Regions from separate parts of the Amycolatopsis sp. NPDC048633 genome, predicted to be linked through region 2. Evidence: riboswitches for the same ligand, from Rfam matches in the RefSeq annotation. Region 2 holds a riboswitch; each other region holds the start of a gene.
The links. A riboswitch is a leader RNA that binds a small molecule or an ion and turns the genes downstream of it on or off. The one in region 2 is predicted to bind S-adenosylmethionine.
Positions count from the first base shown of each region.

Region 1 (6,993 bases), on a different contig from region 2:
CAGCGGATCGGCGGCGAACAGCGCTTCGACGAACTCGTCGGCGAGCTCGGTGACCGCGGTCATGGCAGGACCCCCAGCGTCGATGGTGTGCTCCCGGCCGACCCTACTGTGCCGTTCGTTACCAATCCGACCACAGTCACGGCCGGATGGCTTTCGTGGCAATGGCACGTACCGCTCGAGGGCCGGCCTACCTTTGGCCGGCTTGGTAACGGAGATCACCGACAGGAACGGTGAGCCGTTCGCCGGGGGCGGACCACCTCGGCGCAGCCGCTCCGGGGAGGCGGTAGCGTCTTGCGGGTGGCCGTGACCGATCCCGTGGATACCCGCCTGCTCGCCGCGCTCGCCGACCTCGGCAAGGCCGCGGTGCACGAGCTGGCGGCCAAGGTCGGCATGGATCCGCGCGAGGTCGCCTACCGGCTGGTGGCGTTGTCCGGCAGCGGGCTGCCGCTGCTCGTCGGCGTCGAAAGCGACCCCCAGGGGCTCCGGGCGGCGATCGCGGGCTCGCCGCCGTCGTGGGCGAACCGGCCACCTCAGCAGTTCCAGCCCCCGCCGTCGCAGCCGGTGCCGCAGCAGCCCGCGCCGCCGATGCCGCCGCCGGGCCCGCACGGCGTGCCCTCCGGGCCGTACAACGTGCAAGGCGTGCCTTCGGGGCCGTACAACGTCCAAGGGGCACCCTCGGGGCCGTACAACGTCCAAGGGACGCCGTCCGGGCGGTACCCGGGCCCGCCGCCCCGGCAGCAGCAGCGTCCGCCCCAGCAGTTCGCCCCGCCGCCGGTGGCCCCGGACCCGGTGGTGAGCACGTGGGGCCTGCCGCAGACGGCGTCGTGGGCCCGCGGCGACGAACCCGCCCGCCCCGCGGCGCCGGCCGGCGGCAAGCAGGGCCGGCTCCGCGAGGTCCTGGAAACCCAGGGCCTGGAGGGCGAGCAGCTGTCGGTGCAGCTGCTGGAGGTCCAGGACCCGGCGGACTACCTGTTCAGCGCGGCGGGCTACCGCCTGGAAGAGGGCGAACGCGCGGTGGTCGTGCACACCGAGATCACCAACCGCGGGGCGATCCCGTTCGCCTCGCTGCCGGACAACTACCTCGAGCTGCTCGCCGCCGACGGCACCGCGATCGGCAAGGCCCCGGTCTCGCTGACGTCGCGGCCACCGCACAAGATCGGCGTCCCGCCCGGCGAAACCCTGGGCGGCCACACGGTGTACGTCCTCCCGGACGCGACGCGGGTCGTGTCGGTCCGGTGGAGCCCGCGGCCGGAGCCGGACGAACGCACGCTGACCTGGTCGATCGAGGACTAGTAGCTTTCGTCCTGCAGGATCTTCAGCGCGTTCGCGAGGTCGTCCGGGTACTCCGACTCGAACTCGACCCACCGGCCGTCCGCCGGGTGGGCGAACGCGAGCGTCTTCGCGTGCAGCCACTGGCGGTTCAGGCCCAGGTGGCGAGCCAAAACCGGGTCCGCGCCGTACGTCAGGTCGCCGACGCAGGGGTGCTTCAAAGCCGAGAAGTGGACGCGGATCTGGTGCGTCCGCCCGGTTTCGAGCTTGATGTGGGTCAGCGACGCCGCGCGGAACGCCTCGACGACCTCGTAGTGCGTCACGCTCGGGCGGCCGCCCTGGACAACCGCGAACTTGTAGTCGTGACGCGGGTGGCGGTCGATCGGGGCGTCGATCGTGCCGCGCGTCGGGTCGGGGTGGCCCTGGACGATCGCGTGGTAGCCCTTGTCGACCGTGCGCTCTTTGAACGCGCGCTTCAGCACGGTGTACGCGTGCTCGCTCTTGGCCACCACCATCACGCCGGTCGTGCCCGCGTCGAGCCGGTGCACGACACCCTGGCGCTCGGCCGCGCCCGACGTCGCGATGCGCAGGCCGGCCGCGGCCAGGCCGCCGACGACCGTCGGGCCGGTCCAGCCCGGGCTCGGGTGCACGGCGACGCCGACCGGCTTCGAGATCACGACGATGTCGTCGTCGTCGTGCAGGATCCGCATGCCCTCGACCGGCTCGGCGATGATTTCGACCGGGTTCGCCGGCTCCGGCAGGGTCACTTCCAGGAGGCCGTCCGCGGTGAGCCGGTCCGACTTGCCGGCCGGCTGGCCGTTCAGCAGCACCGCACCGGATTCGGCGAGCTCGGCGACGACCGTGCGGGACAGCCCGAGCATCTTGGCGAGGCCGGCGTCGACCCGCATCCCGTCGAGCCCGTCGGGCACCGGGAGCATCCGCGACGTCACGCCTGTTCCTCCTGCTTCTCGGTCTTCTTCTTGTCCTTGGTCGACGTGCCGTCGTAGTCCTTGCCCAGCAGCGACAGCAGCACGATGAGCGCGCCGCCGACGCAGATCGCCGAGTCGGCGATGTTGAAGATCGCGAAGCCCTTGCCGTTCGGGGCGAACGCCGAGATGAAGTCGACGACGTGGCCCTGCAGCCCGCCGGGCGCGCGGAAGATGCGGTCGGTCAGGTTGCCGGTGGCGCCGGCGAGCACCAGGCCGAGGCCGATGGCCCAGCCGATCGAGCGCAGCCGCCGGGACAGCCAGATGATCGCGATGACGACGGCCAGCGCGACCAGCGCGAGCACCCACGTCATGCCGGTGGCCATCGAGAAGGCCGCACCCGGGTTGCGGATCACCTGCAGGTAGATGAGCCCGCCGAGGATCCGGACCGGCTCCTTGCCTTCGAGGTTGGCGGCGACCAGGTTCTTCGTCACCAGGTCGATCGCCCAGAACACGACCGCGATGGCGAACACCCAGCCCACGCGGCGCTTCGGCAGCAGCGGCTTCGCCGGGACCCCGGGGTTCTCCGGCGCGTCGGCAGCGGGGTCGGGCACCGCCTCGGCGGCGGTGTCGGCGTCGGGTTCGGAGTGGCTGGGCTCGGTGCTCACCCGTCCATTGTCCACGGCTGGTCAGGGTGTGTCGGCGGCAGTGTCGTGGGGGCGCCGCAGGAGGACCGCGAAGGCGGCGGTGAACAGGACGCCCGCCGCGCTCAGCGTGCCGGTCACCGGTGTCGGGAACAGCACGCTGACCAGCATGAACACCACGGTCACGGCCAGCACGAACCAGCTGCGCTCGTAGGCCGCCAGCACCAGCAGCCCCAGTGCCGCGACGAGCTCGCCCCGGACGTCACCGGAGAGCCGCAGCTCCACGGCGCCGACCAGGTCGAGCAGCGGGAGGGCCACCAGGGCGCCCAGGGTGCCGAGCACGAACCGGACGGGCCGCGGCGGCGTGCCGGCCCGGCGCAGGCTCAGCCAGTACCAGCCCGCGACGGCGAGCACCACGCAAGCGAGACCGGCGAGCCAGCCGAGCGCCGCCGGCGGCACGACGTCCACCGCGACGGCGCCGGTCGAGTACCAGCCGCCGGTGCCGCCGACCCCGCCGACCGCCAGGCCGTGGAGCTCCTGGGACATCTGGTAGCCGCGCATGTTCACGAACTCGCCGGCCGCCGGGGCGTCCGGGACCAGCGCGACCACGGCCATCACGAGCTGGGCGAACCCCAGCGCGGCCAACGGGAACCAGAATCGTCGTCCATCCCCCATCGGGGCAGGATAGCGCCGCCGCCAGGACTACGAGGCCCGCGCTCAGCAGAACGGCGGCAGCTCCCGCGGGTCGCCCACCGGAGCCCAGCGGCCGTCGACCTTCGCGTACTCCCAGCGGGCCCCGCGCGCGACGATCTGGCGCAGCGCCAGCACCACGCGGTCGACGTGCTCCTCGGTGCTGCCCAGGCCGAGGCTGACGCGGACCGCCTGCCGGCCGTCGCCGCCGGTGATGCCGATGAGGCGCTGGGCCGCGATATGGGCGCAGAAGGCGCCGTCGCGCACGCCGATGCCGTACTCGGCGGACAGCACTGCCGCCAGCCAGCCCGGGTCGAAGCCGTCGACGACGAAGCTGACCGTGCCGACGCGGTCGACCGGCGCGTCGAACAGCCGCAGCTCGGCGCAGCCCGGAATGCCGGCCAAACCCTTGCGCAGCCGGGTGAGCAGCGCCTGCTCGTGCGCCACGACGGCGTCCCAGTTCTCGCTCAGCTTCTCGCACGCGACGCCGAGCGCGTACACGCCGACAGTGTTGGGCGAGCCGGCTTCGTGGCGCTCGGGCCCGGTGTTCCAGACCACCGCGTCCTCGGTGACGAGCTTGGTCGCGCCACCACCGGCGAGGTACGGCCGGGCGGCGCGCAGCCAGTCGGCGCGGCCGATCAGCGCGCCCGCACCGAAGGGCGCGTACAGCTTGTGGCCGGACACGGCGACGTAGTCGACGTCCAGCTCCTTGATCGAGATCCGGCGGTGCGGGGCCAGCTGGGCGGCGTCGAGCGCGATGCGGGCGCCGTGCCTGCGCGCCACGGCGGCGATCTCCGCCACCGGCAGCAGCTCACCGGTCACATTGGACGCTCCGGTGACCACGACCAACCGGGGCCCCTGCGGGGAATCCGCGAGCGCTTCGTCCACAGCGGACACTGCCGCGAGCCGGGTGCGCGGGGTCGGGATCCGCCGGACGTTCGGCCCCTGCCACGGCAGCAGCGCGGCGTGGTGCTCGGTGTCGAAGACGATCACCGTCGTGTGCCGGGGCAGGCTGCGGGCGAGCAGGTTGAAGGAGTCGGTGGTGTTGCGGGTGAACACGACGGTGTCGGTCCGGCGGGCGTCGACGAAGCGGCGCAGGACGTCGCGGGTGCGCTCGTAGAGACGGGTCGAGACCTGCGACGCGAACCCGGCGCCGCGGTGGACGCTGGCGTACCAGGGCAGGAACTCGTCCACCGCACTGCGGACCGCCTCGAGACAGGGGGCGCTCGCGGCGTGGTCGAGGTTGGCGTAGCCGATGGTTTCGCCGGTGACGAGCGGGACCCGCAGCGAGGCTCCGGCGACGGCCGGGCCGCTTTGTGCGGCAAGGGTTCCGGCGGATTCGGCCGGAGCGGCGAAGACAGCCGGCGCGGTTTCCGGGGCGGTGGTCGTGCTGGTGCGGTCGATGGCGAGAGTCATCGGTGCCTCCTCGGCGGTCCGGGGGACCCCGACGAGGGGCCCGCGCTTGCCCGTCGCACGGCGCGACCGGCCCGGTCTTCACCCGGGGCACCCCACCGCGGTAGGAGGGTTGCCGGCCAGCAAGCCGGGGCTTCGCGCTGGCACTCATGACCTGAGTCAGAAGGTAACCGAGAATCGCGCCGGCGGCCAACCCCCGCCTCACATTCTGAGACGCCGCTCACACACAGTGAAGGCTCAAAGCTTCGCGCGGAAGTGGCCCGGCAGCTGCGTCACGGCGTGGTCGGCGAGGTGCGTCGCCGTGCCGGTGTACTGCTCGGTTCCCGCGGTGAAGAGCCAGCCGCCGATGGTCTTCCCGTCGACCGCCTCACCGTTGACGGCGGCAACGGTCGTGGACAACCGGTCGAACGCCACGCCGTCCCAGTTCGCCGCCGGGGCGTCGGGCAGGGTCCAGAGCGTGAAGTGCACGTGGGCGCCGGTGCTGCTGCCGCCGCACGGGAGCGCGTTGCCGGTCGAGCCGAGCTCGGCCCCGGCCTCGACGTGCTCACCGTCGGTGACCGCGATGCCCTCCATGTGGTAGTACCCGGTCCGCCAGCCGCCGGCGTGGTCGATGGTCACCCAGTCCCCGCCCGCGCAGTGCTGCAGGTGCACGGTGCCGGCCAGCGGCGCGCGCACGGTGCGGTCGGCCGGGCTGACGTCGATGGCGTTCTTGACGCCGGTGTCGCCGTCGTCGGAGTGGATGCCGGCCGAGTAGACCTGCTGACCGGCCTTGAACGGCAGGGCGAGCACCGGGAACGGAGCCACCTCGGCGGTCGCGGCCGGCGCGGCGGCCAGTCCGAGAGCGGCGGTCATCGCGGCGGCCAGAACCGCCCCACGAACGTGCAGTTTCGTCACCGTGCGTACTCCTTTGGCCTAACGCTCACCCATTCGAACTAACCGGATCGAGCGCACAGTAGGCCAAAGGTTGGATCATCGGGAAGATCTTGACGGGCAGAGTTCACCCTCGTGGAAGAAGATCACCAGGTCAGCACGAGAACCGGACAGCGACCGGACAACGAGCAGGTCCGCGACGACCGAGTCGTCCGATCGGTCACGGCACGGCCACGACCACGAACGGGTTAACGACCCGACTCGCCCTTCCAGCGGGCCAGGCGGCCGGCCCGGTCCACCGCGCGGAGCCGGCGTTCGACGGTGTCGCGGACCTCGCTGGTCGTGACCACCAGCAGCTGGTCGTGCTCTTGGAGCCGGCTGGTCTTCTGCGGCGTGAAGCCGGCGCCTTGGCGCACGACCAGGCTGACCGTCGCGCCGACCGGCAGCCGCAGCTCCGACAGGTACACGCCGTGCAGCTTCGACCCGGGCTGGATGCGGACCTGCAGCAGTTCGGCGCCCAGCTCGTCCAGCGGCGCGGAGTCGACTTCGATCTCGTGCGCCTCGGACTTCTTCGCCAGCCCGAGCCACCGCCCGAGCGGCCCGAGCGTCGCGCCCTGGAGCAGCGTCAGCACGATGACCAGCACGAACACCGCGTTGACCAGCCGTTGCGCGCCGGGCACCCCCTGCGACAGCGGGATCATGGCGAGCACGATCGGCACCGCGCCGCGCAGCCCGGCCCACGACAGGAACGCCTGTTCCCGCCACGGCAACCGGAACGGCAGCATGGCCAGCACGACCGAGATCGGCCGGGCCAGCAGCAGCACGACGGCCCCGGCGACCAGGCCCGGCACCACCGCCTCGAGCACCCGGCCCGGGGAGGCGAACAGGCCGAGCAGCACGAACAGCCCGATCTGCGCCAGCCAGCCGAGCCCTTCGGCGAACGACAGCGTGTCCGAGCGGTGCGGCAGCCGCGAGTTCCCGAGCACCAGCGCGGCGACGTAGGTGGCGAGCAGCCCGGACGCGTGCAGCAGCTGCCCGGACGAGTACGCCACCACGCAGACCGCGACCGTGGCCAGCGGGTAGAGGCCGGTCGCCGGCAGCGCGGCCCGGCGCAGCGCGATCCCGCCGAGCCAGCCGAAGGCGAGCCCGATGGCCAGGCCCGCGCCCAGCTCGTAGACCAC
Region 1 is NZ_JBEZHS010000003.1:182,662-189,654, reverse strand. It holds gene AB0C38_RS09530 (DUF885 domain-containing protein) at 1-63, opposite strand, end outside; gene AB0C38_RS09525 (AsnC family protein) at 298-1,293, shown strand; gene AB0C38_RS09520 (RluA family pseudouridine synthase) at 1,290-2,219, opposite strand; gene lspA (signal peptidase II) at 2,216-2,809, opposite strand; gene AB0C38_RS09510 (hypothetical protein) at 2,885-3,514, opposite strand; gene AB0C38_RS09505 (aminotransferase class V-fold PLP-dependent enzyme) at 3,557-4,945, opposite strand; SAM riboswitch class IV at 4,983-5,097, opposite strand; gene AB0C38_RS09500 (M23 family metallopeptidase) at 5,180-5,836, opposite strand; gene AB0C38_RS09495 (potassium/proton antiporter) at 6,061-6,993, opposite strand, start outside.
Region 1: it holds a riboswitch for S-adenosylmethionine, as region 2 does, so the genes downstream of both, AB0C38_RS09505 (aminotransferase class V-fold PLP-dependent enzyme) here and AB0C38_RS47850 (ATP-binding cassette domain-containing protein) in region 2, are expected to answer to the same signal.

Region 2 (6,993 bases):
CGCGGGCGCGTCATCTACGTCGAGGACTTCCTGCGCGACTTCGGCCCGGACACGCTGCGGTACTTCATCTCGGTCGCCGGCCCGGAGACCCAGGACACCGACTTCACCTGGGACGAGTTCGTCCGCCGGACCAACTTCGAGCTGGCCAACGAGTGGGGCAACCTGGTCAACCGGTCCATCTCGATGGCGCACAAGAACGTCGGCGCGATCCCGCGTCCGGAGGCCCCGACGGCGGCCGACGAGGACCTGAAGGCCCTGTCCCGCAAGGCCTTCGACACCGCGGGCGCGCACCTGGCCCGGTCCCGGTTCAAGCTGGCGGCGAGCGAGGCGATGAAGGTCGTCACCGCGGCGAACAAGTACATCTCCGACCAGGAGCCGTGGAAGCTCAAGGACGACCCCACGCGGCGCGACACCGTGCTGCACACCGCGCTGCAGGTCGTCTCCGACGCCAACACGCTGCTGACGCCGTTCCTGCCGCACTCGGCGCAGAAGGTCCACGAGGCCCTCGGCGGCACCGGCGTCTGGGCCGCCCAGCCGGAGCTGCGCGAGGTCGAGGACCTCGACATCGCCGGCCGGGTCAACCCGATCCTCACCGGCGACTACGCGGGCGAGCAGGCCAAGTGGGAGTCGAAGCCGATCGAGGTCGGCAAGCCCCTGGCCAAGCCGTCGCCGCTGTTCACGAAGCTCGACCCGGCGCTGGGTGAGACCGGCCCGGAGTGGGCCCCGATCGTCAAAGAGTAAGAGGTAGTGCATGGGTGACGAGAAGCGCGAGCTGCCGCCGGTCCCGGACCGGCTCCCGGTGTCGGTGGTGGACGCGCACACCCATCTCGACGCGTGCGGCGCGGTCACCGCGGCCGATGTCAAGGCCCTGGTCGACCGCGCCGAGCGCGCCGGCGTCGCCCGCGTCGTCACGGTCGCCGACGACCTCGCTTCGGCCCGCTGGGCCGCCGAGGCCGCCACCTGGGACCGCCGGGTCTGGGCCGCCGTGGCGATCCACCCGACGCGGACCAAGGGGTTCGGCGAGGCCGAAAAGTCCGAAGTGGAGCGCCTGGCCGCGCAGGAGCGCGTGGTCGCGGTCGGCGAGACCGGCCTCGACTACTACTGGGACTACTCGCCGCACGACGCCCAGCAGGAAGCGTTCCGCTGGCACATCGACCTGGCCAAGCGGCTGGACAAGCCGCTGATGATCCACGACCGCGACGCCCACGAAGACGTCTTGCGCATCTTGGCCGAAGAGAATGCGCCGAATGCCGTAATCTTCCATTGTTTTTCCGGGGACGCGGAAATCGCCCGCCGCTGCCTCGACGCGGGTTATGTCCTTTCCTTCGCGGGCACGGTGACGTTCAAGAACGCGAAGGGGCTCCACGAGGCCGCGCGGCTCTGCCCGGCGGACCAGTACCTCGTCGAGACCGACGCGCCGTTCCTGACCCCCCACCCGTTCCGTGGGCGGCCGAACGAGCCGTTCGGCGCCGCCTACACCGTCCGTCACCTGGCGGCACTCAGGGGCGAAGCTGTCCACGAAGTCGCCGAATCGGTCCGGACCACGGCCGAACGGGTCTACCGACTCCCCAGTGTCACAACGGGGTGAACGCATTGCGACATCAGGGTTCCTTGATCGTCCACCTGATGGAGTGACGGGGATCACGACACTCCGGGGGGTGTTTGCGCAACCCGGCGGGACCCGTTACTGTCCCGTGATCGTGCCGGTCGGTACTGCAGACTGCAGTTGCCGACTGTTACGCCCACAGTCACGTCAGTGCACGTCGGGGAAGCGGAACCGGGTAGGTACGACCGGGACCGTGACGATGGCGCCGGCTGCGGGCCCAGACGTAAAGACGCCGCCCCGAACGGCGTCTTGGGAAAGGGAACGACACCGGTGACAGGTAGCAGACAGGCTGGAGCGCGCTCCGCGGCCGTCCTCGATCGTCGTTACGAGGAAACCGCCTACGGCCAGCTCGACTTCTCCGACGACCCGAACATCACGCAGCAGGACATCCTCGCCGCGCTCGGCCCCGACGCCGACGCGATGATGGCCGAGATCGACGTCGACGTCGACGAGCTGATCCGCCTCATCAACGCCGAGACGACGTACCTGCCGCCGATCGTCTTCCCTGACGAGATCGAGGCGGACCGGACCGCGTCCCCGCAGGCCAAGCGGGCCGCGATGGACGAGAGCATCCGCCAGACCAGCAAGGTCTGGAAGCGCCGCTTCCTCAAGGGTGCCGTCCTCAGCGTCATGATCAGCGTCGCCGGCGGCGGCGCGGCCGCGCTGGCGATGAACAAGAGCATCACCGTCGACGTCGACGGCCAGCAGCAGACCGTGCACTCGTTCGGCGACACCGTCGGCGAGGTGCTGGAAGACGCGGGCCTGTCCGTCGGCGCGCACGACTCGCTCTCCCCGTCCCCGCAGGCCGAGGTCGGCGACGGCGGCGTCATCAAGCTCGAGCGCGGCCGCCAGCTGAAGCTGATCGTCGACGGCGCGGAGCACACCTCCTGGGTCCGCGCGACCCACCTCAGCGACGCGCTCGGCCAGCTCGGCATGGCGGGCATGGACAAGCCCGGCACGTGGATGTCGATGCCGAAGGACGGCGAGCTGCCCCTCCAGGGCGCCACCGTCGAGATCAAGACCCTCAAGCACATCACGCTCTACGACGGCGCGAACGAGCCGAAGCAGGTCACCACGACCGCGGTCACCACCCAGGAGTTCCTGGGTGAGTACAAGCTCACCCTCGGCCCGGAGGACGCGGCCGAAGGCGGCTTGGACGTCAAGCTGACCGACGGCGCCGAGGTCCACATCAGCCGGACCGGCGTCTCGATGGTGAACCAGAAGGAAGCCATCGACCCGCCCGAGCAGCGCGTCGACGACCCGAACCTCGAGAAGGGCAAGACCGAGGTCGAGGACCCCGGCACGCCCGGCGAGAAGATGGTGACCTACAAGGTCACGCAGAAGAACGGCAAAGAGGTCTCGCGCGAGTCGGTCTCCGAGAAGGAGCTGACCCCGGCCAAGCCGAAGATCGTCCACGTCGGTACCAAGAAGGCTCCGGAGCCGGCCATCGGCGACGCGTCCTCGTGGGACCGCATCGCCAAGTGCGAGTCGGGCGGCAACTGGGCCACCAACACCGGCAACGGCTACTACGGCGGTCTCCAGTTCGACAAGCGCACGTGGGACGCCTACGGCGGCGACCAGTACGCGAACCTGCCGCACCAGGCTTCGCGCGAGCAGCAGATCGCGGTCGCGGAGAAGGTCCGCGACGCCCGCGGCGGCTACGGCGCCTGGCCGGTCTGCGGCAAGAAGGCTTGATCTTCCGCGAAACGGCCCCCGTCCTGTCCGGGCGGGGGCCGTTTGCGTTCGCGGGTCTGCCACGACTACTTGCACCGAGCGGAACCGGGTCCGACCACGATCGGTAAGCTCGTCCGGTGGTTGAACTGTTGGGACCTGCCGAGATCCGCGGGCTGGCGGCCGAGCTGGACGTGCGGCCGACCAAGAAGCTCGGGCAGAACTTCGTGCACGATCCCAACACCGTCCGCCGGATCGCCGAGCTCGCCGGGGTCGGTCCGGGTGACGTCGTCCTCGAGGTCGGGCCCGGGCTCGGGTCGCTCACCCTCGGCCTGCTCGCCACCGGTGCGCACGTCGTCGCCGTCGAGATCGATCCCAAGCTCGCCGAACGGCTGCCCAAGACCGTCGCCGACCGGGGGCCTGAGGTCGCCGGCAAGCTCCAGGTCATCACGGCTGATGCCCTGCGCATCACCAACGACGACCTCCCCCGGCCGACCGCACTCGTCGCCAACCTGCCCTACAACGTCGCCGTCCCGGTCGTGCTGAACCTGCTCGCCGAGGTGCCGTCCCTGACGTCCGGCCTCGTGATGGTCCAGACGGAGGTCGCCGACCGGATGGCGGCCGGCCCCGGCAGCCGGATCTACGGCGTGCCGAGCGTCAAGCTCGCCTGGTACGGCCCGGCGCGCAAGGTCGGCGCCGTGCCGCGCTCGGTGTTCTGGCCGGTGCCGAACGTCGACTCCGCGCTCGTCGCCTTCGAACGCGGTGACGCTCCGGCGTCGGACGACCGCGATCGGCTCTTCGGCCTCGTGGACGCCGCCTTCTCACAACGCAGGAAGACGCTCCGCGCCGCGCTCGCGGGCTGGGCCGGCTCGGCCGAGCGGGCCGGGGAGCTGCTCACGGCCGCCGGGATCGACCCGAAGACCCGCGGTGAGCAGCTCGGCGTGCACGACTTCGCCCGGCTGGCCGCCGCCCGTTAGCACGTCCACAGTGGAAGTCAACGGGGCCCGGCGAAAATACGCCTCTTGACGTGCGATCTCGCGATCCGGACACCGCCACTCGTGTGATCTGGGCCAACACGCTTGCTTTCGCTCCTCGGGATCGGTTTTACTCAGTACGTCCATCCCGAGCGACTGAGAGACCTGGCTCGCCGAAGTCGCAGCAACCACCCTCCACAGGGAAGGTGCTACCGCCAGGACCGATGGAGGCCGTTTCCGATGAAGAGGGTAGCTCGCCCCCTGCTCCTGACCAAGCGTCGCGTCGTCGACGAAGGCCGCCGCTCCGTGACCGCATGTCGGCGCTCCCACTGAGCTTGCCCGACCCGTCACACCTCTTCTTCACGCACCGTCCATAAAGGACGGACACTCGCTTGCGGCCGGACGCGCTTCTCTGCGCGCCCCGTTTTCTGGAGCCTTCGTGATCACCGTCGAAAACCTGTCCAAAACCTTTGCCACCAACGGAAACTCGGTCGTCGCCCTGCGCGACGTCAGCGTCGAGGTCCAGGCCGGCTCGCTGTTCGGCGTGGTCGGTCCCGCCGGGTCGGGCAAGTCCGTCCTCGCCCGCTGCATCGCGCTGCAGGAGCGGCCCGACCGCGGCGTCGTCCGCCTCGACGGCCTCAACACCGGCACCCTCGACGGCCGCCGCCTCCGCGAGATCCGCCGCCAGCTCGGCGTCGTCTCGACGAAGCCGGAGCTGATCGCCGAGCGCACGATCGCCGGCAACATCGCCTCCCCGCTGGAGCAGCTCGGCATCGACGGCCCGCAGCGCCGCAGCCGGGTCGGCTCGCTGCTCGACCTCGTCGGCCTGACGCAGCGCGCGACGCAGCGTCCCGGCGAGCTGACCGAGGGCCAGCTCCGCCGCGTCGCGGTCGCGAAGGCGCTGGCCGCGGCGCCCGCGGTGCTGCTCGCCGACGACCCGACCGCCGGCATCGACCCGGAGGAGGCCGGCGCGGTGCTCACCGTGCTCGACCGCGCCCGCGCCGAGCTGGGCACCACCATCGTGGTCACGACGCCGGACGCCGGCGTGGTCCGCCGGGTCTGCGACGACGTCGCGGTGCTCGAAGACGGCACGGTCGTCGAGCGCGGCACCGTCCTCGACCTGATCTCGAACCCGGCCAGCCGCACCGCGCAGGCGCTGCTGCCGGCCATCGAGACCACCCGCGCGCAGTCGGCGCGCTACGACCGTTCGGTCGACGTCGTGCTGGTCGGCTTCGCGTCGGTCGGCGCGCTGCTGCCCGAGGCCGCGGGCCGCTTCGACGTCGAGTTCGCCACCATCGGCGGCGGCCTGACCCGGATCGGCGACACCCCGGTCGGCCGGTTCCGCCTCGGCGTCCGCGGCGAGCGGGCCGACGCGGCGCTGGCGTGGGTCACCGAGCGCGGCGGTCACGTGACGCACACCGCCCGCGGCCCGCAGGGCGTCGCTGCCTGACCTCGAACGCCGGAACGCCCCGATGTGCACGTCACATCGGGGCGTTTTCGCGGGCACGTAGGCTGGTCGGGTGCTCGCTGTAGTCCCGCCCCCAGTCACCGTCCGGGTCCCGGCCAAGGTCAATCTGCACCTGGCGGTCGACGACCTGCGCGAAGACGGTTACCACGAGCTGGTGACCGTGTTCCAGGCTCTGTCGCTGACCGACGAGGTGACCGTCGCGGTCACCGAGGAGCCGGGCCTGGAGATCTACGGCGAGGGTGAGGGCTCGGTGCCCGCCGACGGCACCAACCTCGCCTGGCGCGCGGTCGAAGCGCTTTCCGCGCACGTCGGCCGCACCGAAGAGCCGAACGTCCGGGTGGTGCTGCGCAAGGGCATCCCGGTCGCGGGCGGCATGGCGGGCGGCAGCGCCGACGCGGCCGCGACCCTGGTCGGGCTGGCGAGCCTGTGGAACCTCGACGTCACGCGCGACGAGCTGGCCGAGATCGCCGCCGGGCTGGGCAGCGACGTCCCGTTCGCGCTCTACGGCGGCACCGCGCTGGGTACCGGGCGGGGCGAGCAGCTCGTCCCGGTGCTGTCGCGGCACACCTTCCACTGGGTGCTGGCCTTCGACCAGGAAGGGCTGTCGACGCCGAAGGTGTTCAAGGAGCTGGACCGCCTGCGCGCCGACGGCAACCCGCCGCGGATCGGCTCGCACACCCCGGTCGTCGAAGCCCTGGCTTCGGGCGACCCGCGTCAGCTGGCGCTGCTGCTGGGAAACGACCTCCAGGCGGCGGCGGTTTCGCTGCGGCCCGGGCTGCGCCGGACGCTGCGAGCCGGCGTCAACGCGGGCGCGCTCGCCGGCACGGTCTCCGGATCCGGCCCGACGTGCGCGTTCCTCTGTGAGGACGCGCATTCGGCGGTCGAGGTCGCCGCGGAGCTGTCGGGTGCGGGGGTGTGCCGCACGGTCCGGGTGGCGCACGGCCCGGTCCCCGGCGCCCGCGTGGTCGGCGGGGACGACGCGCCGCGCCCGGCGCCGCCGCGGGTGCACGCGTGAAGCACGCCGAGTTCGCGTTTCCGGGACCGTTGCGCGACAAGCTCGTCGCGGCGATCCTGCGCGGCGAAAAGACTTCGACCACCGGCCTGGTCGTCGAATACGAGAAGTACGGCGAAGAGCTGCCCGTCGTCGGCGAGCGCGAGCTGATGATCGACTCGGCGGGCGAGGGGCTGGCGATCCTCGAGACGACCGAAGTGCGCGTCATCCCACTGTCCGAAGTGGACTTGCAGCACGCGATCGACGAGGGCGAAGGCTTCAC
Region 2 is NZ_JBEZHS010000061.1:16,559-23,551, forward strand. It holds gene metG (methionine--tRNA ligase) at 1-741, shown strand, start outside; gene AB0C38_RS47835 (TatD family hydrolase) at 752-1,588, shown strand; gene AB0C38_RS47840 (transglycosylase family protein) at 1,877-3,301, shown strand; gene rsmA (16S rRNA (adenine(1518)-N(6)/adenine(1519)-N(6))-dimethyltransferase RsmA) at 3,418-4,254, shown strand; SAM riboswitch class I at 4,392-4,482, shown strand; gene AB0C38_RS47850 (ATP-binding cassette domain-containing protein) at 4,691-5,701, shown strand; gene AB0C38_RS47855 (4-(cytidine 5'-diphospho)-2-C-methyl-D-erythritol kinase) at 5,772-6,734, shown strand; gene AB0C38_RS47860 (ASCH domain-containing protein) at 6,731-6,993, shown strand, end outside.

Region 3 (6,993 bases), on a different contig from region 2:
CGACCGGGTAGACGACGGAGAGGTCGCCGACGCGATATCCGCGCTGCAGCACGATGCCGTAGGCGATGTGCAGCACCGACGTGACCACGGCCGCCACCAGCCAGCTCCACTGTGGACGTTGCGGCTCGACGACCAACAGCACCACCGTCACCGGCAGGAGCACGACCGCGGAAGCCGTGTAGTAGAGCCAGACGAACTGGGTGCCACCGGAGGAGATCCGCTTGGCGGCCAGGTTCCACGCGGCGTGCACGACGGCGGCGATGAGGACGAAGGACAGTGCGGTGGTGTTCATGGGACCCCTTACGGGTTTTCGCGCGCGCGAAAACCGGGTCCTCCAGGCTTTTGCCCCGTCAGATGAACGGCAAGTCTTCCGGACCCGCCGATGGTGCCGCTCGGACCAGGCCCACCGGTCCTGGTTGTGTGGTGCGGTGCGCGGACCGGCGACGGAACCCTAGGCACTACCGGCGTCCACCGTACTCCTGGTGATCGGCACCGCGCAGATCCCGGCGGCGGGGGTCGCGGGCCGGGCTGTTAAAGTTGTCGCTCGTTGCCGTGCGGCATTCCGTCATGGAGGAAACCCGCTCTTTCGAGCGGGGCCACTTGAGCGCGGCGGCGAATCTCACCCGAGTGAACCAGGAGTTGCCCTATGGCCAACATCAAGTCGCAGATCAAGCGCATCACGACGAACGAGAAGGCGCGTCTGCGCAACCAGGCGATCCGGTCCTCGGTGAAGACCGCGATCCGCAAGGTCCGCGAAGCCGCCGAGGCCGGCGACAAGGCCAAGGCCGTCGAGCTGCAGCGCGACGCCGCCCAGAAGCTGGACAAGGCCGTCTCGAAGGGCGTGCTCCACGCCAACCAGGCCGCCAACAAGAAGTCGGCGCTGGCGAAGCGCGTCAACGCGCTCTGAGCTGGTTGATTTCTGGGCTGTTGATTTTCCAAGAAGGCCCCGGCTCCGGCCGGGGCTTTCTTCATGCCCGGGGTCAGCGGTCGCCCTTGGCGGCCGCCACCTGGAGGACGGCGCGCTCCAGCGCGTAGCCCGGGTCGGCCGCCACGCCCTTGACCTCGGCGTTCAGCCTCGCCACGACCCGCATCGCCGTCGCCAGGCCGTCCTGGTTCCAGCCCCGGGACTGGCCCTGGGCCTTGCGGATCTTCCACGGCGGCATGCCCAGCTCGCCGGCCAGCTGGTTCGGGTTGCCCCGGCCCGCGCCCGAGACGCGGGCGATCGTGCGAACGGCGTCGGCCAGCGCGTCCGCGACCAGGACGTGTGGGACGCCCAGCTGCATCGCCCAGCGCAGCGACTCCAGCGCCGCCGAGCGGTCACCGCTCACGGCCTTCTCCGCCACCGCGAACCCGGTGACGTCGGCCCGGCCGCGGTGGTAGCGGTGGACCGCGTCCGCGTCGACGGTCCCGCCGGCGTCCGCCACCAGCTGCGTCGCCGCCGAGGAGAGTTCCCGCAGGTCGGAGCCCACTGCCTCGAGGAGCGCGGCGACCCCGGCCGCGTCGATCTTGCCGCCCACCCGGCGCACCTCGTGGCGGACGAACTGCTCCCGCTCGGCGGGCTTGGTCAGCTTCGGGCACTCGGTGATTTCGGCGCCGGCCTTCTTCAGCACGGCCGGCAGCGACTTGCCCGCCTTGCTGCGGCCGCCGCCGGTGTGCACGACGACCAGCACGATGCCGTCCGCCGGGTCCTTCAGGTAGGACGCCACGGCGTCGGCCAGCTCCTGCGAGATGTCCTGCGCCGACTCCAGGACGATCACGCGGCCTTCGCTGAACAGCGACGGGCTGACGAGTTCGGCCAGCTCGGGGGCTGTGAGATCGGACACCCGGACGCGGGTCAGCTCGGCCGTGGCGTCGATCGCGCGGGACGCGGTGAGCGCCTCACGGACGGCGCGCTCGATCAGCAGTTCTTCCTCACCCAGGACCAGGAGCAGCGGGGCCGGGGCGGTGGCTTGCGCGGTCACCCGAGGATCCTCTCACTTGCGGTGTCGTGCGCCCGCTCCGGTGATGTCGAGCGGGCACCGTGGCACGGCTCGAGCGTCATGTCGTACGGTGTCTTCGAGGCAGCGCTCGTTCTGGTGCGCGCCGACAACTGAATACCGCTCATCCAGAGGGGCAGAGGGAACGGCCCGACGAAGCCCCGGCAACCGGCGTACAGCCTGTCATCCCGCGATCGCGGGATAGCTGACGACCACGGTGCCAATTCCGGCCCGCTTCGGCGGGGCAGATGAGGAAGGAACCTCGCGATGACCGCAACCCTCGGCACGACCTCCACCACGAAGACCCCGGATCTCGGACCGGCCGTCGAACTGGTGTCGAAGGAAGAGGGCCACCGGCAGCCGCTCGCCCCCGAGTTCGTCTCCGCCGAAGACTTCTCGCCGCTCGAGGTCGCCTACGACTTCGGCCGCGTCCGCCGCGAAGACATCGAGGCCGGCCCCAAGAACATCTGGCGCTACAAGAAGCTCCTCCCGGTGCCGTCCAACGTCGAAGAGATCCCGAACACCGAGCCCGGCGCGACCCGGCTGATCCGCGCCGACCGCCTCGCCAAGGAGCTCGGCCTCAAGCGTCTGTGGGTCAAGGACGACACCGGCAACCCGACGCACTCGTTCAAGGACCGCGTCGTCGCCGTCGCGCTGGCCGCGGCCCGCGAGTTCGGGTTCGAGGTGCTCGCGTGTCCGTCGACCGGCAACCTGGCCAACGCGGTCGCCGCCGCGGCCGCCCGCGCGGGCTGGAAGTCGGTCGTGCTGATCCCGAAGACCCTCGAGCGCGCCAAGATCCTCACCACCGCGGTCTACGACGGCGACCTGATCGCCGTCGACGGCAACTACGACGACGTCAACCGCCTCGCCACCGAGCTCGCCGGTGAGCACCCGACGTGGGCGTTCGTGAACGTGAACGTCCGGCCGTACTACTCGGAAGGCTCGAAGACGCTGGCCTTCGAGGTCGCCGAGCAGCTCGGCTGGCGCATCCCGCCGCAGATCGTCGTGCCGATCGCCTCCGGTTCGCAATTGACCAAGGTGGACAAGGGTTTCCGCGAGCTGGGCCAGCTCGGTCTCGTGGACGCCAGCCCGTACAAGGTGTTCGGCGCGCAGGCCACCGGTTGCTCGCCGGTGTCGGCCGCGTTCCGCGCCGGCCAGGACGTGGTCCAGCCGGTGAAGCCGGACACGATCGCCCGCTCGCTGGCGATCGGCAACCCGGCCGACGGCCCGTACGTGCTCGACATCGTCAACCGCACCGGCGGCGCGATCGAGGACGTCAGCGACGAAGAGGTCGTCGAAGGCATCCGGCTGCTGGCCCGCACCGAAGGCATCTTCACCGAGACCGCCGGCGGGGTCACCGTCGCGACGGCGAAGAAGCTGATCGAGTCGGGCAAGCTGGACCCGGAAGCCGAGACGGTGCTGCTGATCACCGGCGACGGCCTCAAGACCCTCGACGCGATCGAGAACCACGTCGGCCCCAAGGCGACGGTCCCGGCTTCCGCCGCGGCCGTGAACGAGGCGCTCGGCTACTGACATCCGCGCACCGGGGCGGGCCCACCTGGCTCGCCCCGGTGAGTGCCTCCTTCCGGGCTGTTGTCGTGGTCGCACGCGTCGAAAACCTCGCCGATGAAGGCGGACAGCGCTGGGTGAGACGCCGGATGACTGACGAACGCAGCCACCACCCGGCCCGCCCGGTACGACCGGGCTCAGCGGCGAGGCGGGCCGCGCGGCTCGCCTCGGCGTGCTGTCGCCGGGCCTGCTGGGTCGCCGACCACCGCGGTGTCGCCGTCCACGTCGGTCCGGGTGACCAAGGCGCCCAGCGCGGTCAGGGTGTCCATTGTGGACTTGTTGGGGTGCCCGTAGGTGTTGCCCGCGCCCACGCTGACCAACGCCACCCGGGGCGCCACCGCCGCGAGGAACGCCGGCAGCGAGTAGCGCGAGCCGTGGTGGGGGACCTTCAATATCTCCGCCTTCAGGTTGTCGCCGTCGGCCAGCAGGTCGGCCTGGGCCGCCAGCTCGACGTCACCGGTCAGGAGCACCCGGCCGGCCGGGGTCTGCGCTCGCAGGACCACCGAGCTGTTGTTGATCGTCGTGCCGTCCTGCTGCCCGGCCGAGCGAGCCGGGACGTAGCGCGGGCCGAGCACGTCGAGCGCCAGGCCGGGCCACGCCAGCCGCTCCCCCGGCGTCAGCTCCACCAGGGGCACGTGCTGCCGGCGAGCCTCCTCCGCGACCTGGCGCCACGCCCACTCCGGCGCCCGCCCCGGGCCGACGGCGATCCCGCCGACCGCCCGGCCGTCGAAGACCGACGAGAGCCCGCCGATGTGGTCGGCGTGCAGGTGGCTCAGCACCAGCAACGGGATCCGGTCGACGGCCAGCCGGTGCAGGCACTCGTCCACCGGCCCCGGCTCGGGTCCGGTGTCCACGACGACCGCGCGCCCCGGCTCCGCCGTCGCCAGCACGACGGCGTCGCCCTGCCCGACGTCGCACTCGACCATCGCCCAGTTCCGCGGTGGCCACGCCGGCGCGAGCACCCGGACCGGCACGAACACCAGCAGCGCACCGGTGACCAGCACCGCCATCACCAGCCGCACGCGCCGGTGCCGGGCGGCCAGCACCAGCACCACCAGCACGGCGGCGGCGAGCAGCCCGCCCGTCCAGCCGCCGGGCCAGGCGACGACCGCGCCGGGCGCCCGCGCGCCGTGCCGCGCCACCGTGATCAGCCACCGGGCCTCCGGATCGGCCAGGTGCACCAGGACCTTGCCGGCACCCGGCCACCACGGGCCGAGCACCGTCGCCAGCACGCCGAGCACCGTCGCCGGGGCCACCACGGGCGCGGCGAGGACGTTGGTCAGCACCGAAACCAGGCTCACCGTGCCCGCCATGCCCGCGAGGACCGGAGCCGTCACGAGGAAGGCCGCCAACGGGATCGCCAGTCCCTCGGCGAACCCCGGCGGGACGCCGCGACGAGCCAGCGCGGCGGCCCAGCGGGGCGCGATCAGGACCAGCCCGGCCGTGGCGAACACCGACAACGCGAACCCGAAGTCCGTCGCCATCGCCGGATCCGTCACCACCAGCACGCACACGGCGAACGCCAGCGCGGGCAACGCCGAGCCACGCCGGCCCAGCGCCAGAGCCAGCAACGCGACCGCCGCCATCACCCCGGCCCGCAGCACGCTCGGCTCCGGCCCGACCAGGACGAGGAAGCCGGCCAGGCACGCGCCGGCCGCCACTGCCGACAGCCGGGGCCCGAGCCGCAGCAAGCGCAGCACCAGCAGAACCGCGCCACACGCCACGGCGAGGTTTCCCCCGCTGACGGCGGTCAGGTGGGCCAGCCCGGCGGTGACGAACTCCTGCTCGACCCGCGTTGACAACCCGCTCGTGTCGCCCAGGACCAGACCCGGCAGCAGGCCGGCGGGTTCGTCCGGCAGGACCTGGCACAGGTCGTGGAGCCCGGCGCGCAGCCCGGCCGCGGTCCGCTGCCACCACGATGCGGGCCCGAGGTCGCCCGGCGGGCCGCGCACGGACAACACCGCGACGGTCAGGTCGGAGCCGCGCGGTGGCATCAGCAGGCCGGTCGCCGTCACGTCCTGGCCCGGCAGCAGCGAAGCCCACTGCGCGACCGGCGCCAGCAGCAGGATGCGGCCGGACGACGTGACCGGCCGGCCGTCGACCGACGCCGCGCGGACCTCGGCCGTCAGCACCACCGACCGGGCACCGGCCTGCTGGTCGGCATACCCCGCGCCGCGCACGGGCTTCGGCCGCTCGGCGACGACGACCCGCAACGACGCGGGAAGCCCGTCAGCCGAGGCCACGCGAAGCTCGTCACGCTGCGCGTCCCGGATTCGCCAAGCGACCGGGCCCGCGGCGACGAGTCCCAGCACCAGCAGGGCCGCCGCCGCGCCGAGCGCCCGGGGACGCCCACGCCCGCGCCAGAGCACCAGCCCGGCGAGCACCGCCGAGGCGAGGCCCGCGGCGACGGCCGTCCACCAGCCCAGCAGCAGGCCGCCGAGCGCGGCGAGCCAGCACGCCAGCGCCGCCGGGACGAGCCGCATGTCCTGCCGGGTGTCGGTCGTGGGAAGGGTGCTCATCCGACCGTCACCTGCTCGCGCAGCTTTTGAAATTTACTTTCTCCGATGCCCGAGACATCGCGCAGCTGCTCGACTTTCGCGAAGCCGCCGTGCTCGGTGCGCCACTGGACGATCCGCTGGGCCGTCACCTCGCCGACGCCGGGCAGCGTGTCCAGCTGGTCCGTGCTCGCCGCGTTGAGGTCGACCTTGGCGCCCGCCGGCGCACCGGCCGGCGCGGCGGCGGGCGCCGGGATCCCGACCGCGAGCTGCTCCCCGTCGGTCACCCGGCGGGCGAGGTTCAGCGCGCTCAGGTCCGCGCCGGGATCGGCGCCGCCCACGGCGCGCAGCACGTCCGCGACGCGGGCACCCTGGGCCACGGTGACCAGACCGGGTGACCGGACGCGGCCGATCACGCTGACGACGAGACCGGCCGGGGGTGCGGCCCGGGCCGACGCCTCGCTCGCCGGTTTCGCGCTGGGCAGCGCAGGCGGTGGCTCGGGCGCCGGCGGGCCGCCGAAGAGCGCGACCGAGCCGAGGACGATCACCACGACCGACACGAGGACACCCGCGAACGCCCACCGCCGGCGGCCGGCCCCGGCCGGCCCGCCCGGCAGCCAGCGCCGGACCAGCCGGCCGCCGGGCCCGACCGTGCTCGCGTCGGGCGAGAGCTGGTCGGCCAGCCAGGAGAGCCGGTCGTTGACGTGGGGGCCCGGATCCCGGGCGGGCTGCTCGAACACACGATCGACGTTAGGGCTCGCGGGGAGGCGTCCGACAGGGGTGCCGCCGCGTCCTGTGGACAACCGGGGTGATGTGGACGGATCCACCCCGCCCGGGCCGGGAACGGCCGTTTCCGTCGTACCCGGGTGGCATGCTGGAGGGTTCGGCGCGTCGGCGGCCAGGCGCTGTCCTGCGAGTCTGCTCGATGGGCTTCGTGATCCAGGTGGTTCCTG
Region 3 is NZ_JBEZHS010000006.1:89,980-96,972, reverse strand. It holds gene AB0C38_RS14700 (DMT family transporter) at 1-292, opposite strand, end outside; gene rpsT (30S ribosomal protein S20) at 647-907, shown strand; gene holA (DNA polymerase III subunit delta) at 981-1,961, opposite strand; SAM riboswitch class I at 2,098-2,231, shown strand; gene thrC (threonine synthase) at 2,244-3,509, shown strand; gene AB0C38_RS14680 (ComEC/Rec2 family competence protein) at 3,683-6,064, opposite strand; gene AB0C38_RS14675 (ComEA family DNA-binding protein) at 6,061-6,780, opposite strand.
Region 3: it holds a riboswitch for S-adenosylmethionine, as region 2 does, so the genes downstream of both, thrC (threonine synthase) here and AB0C38_RS47850 (ATP-binding cassette domain-containing protein) in region 2, are expected to answer to the same signal.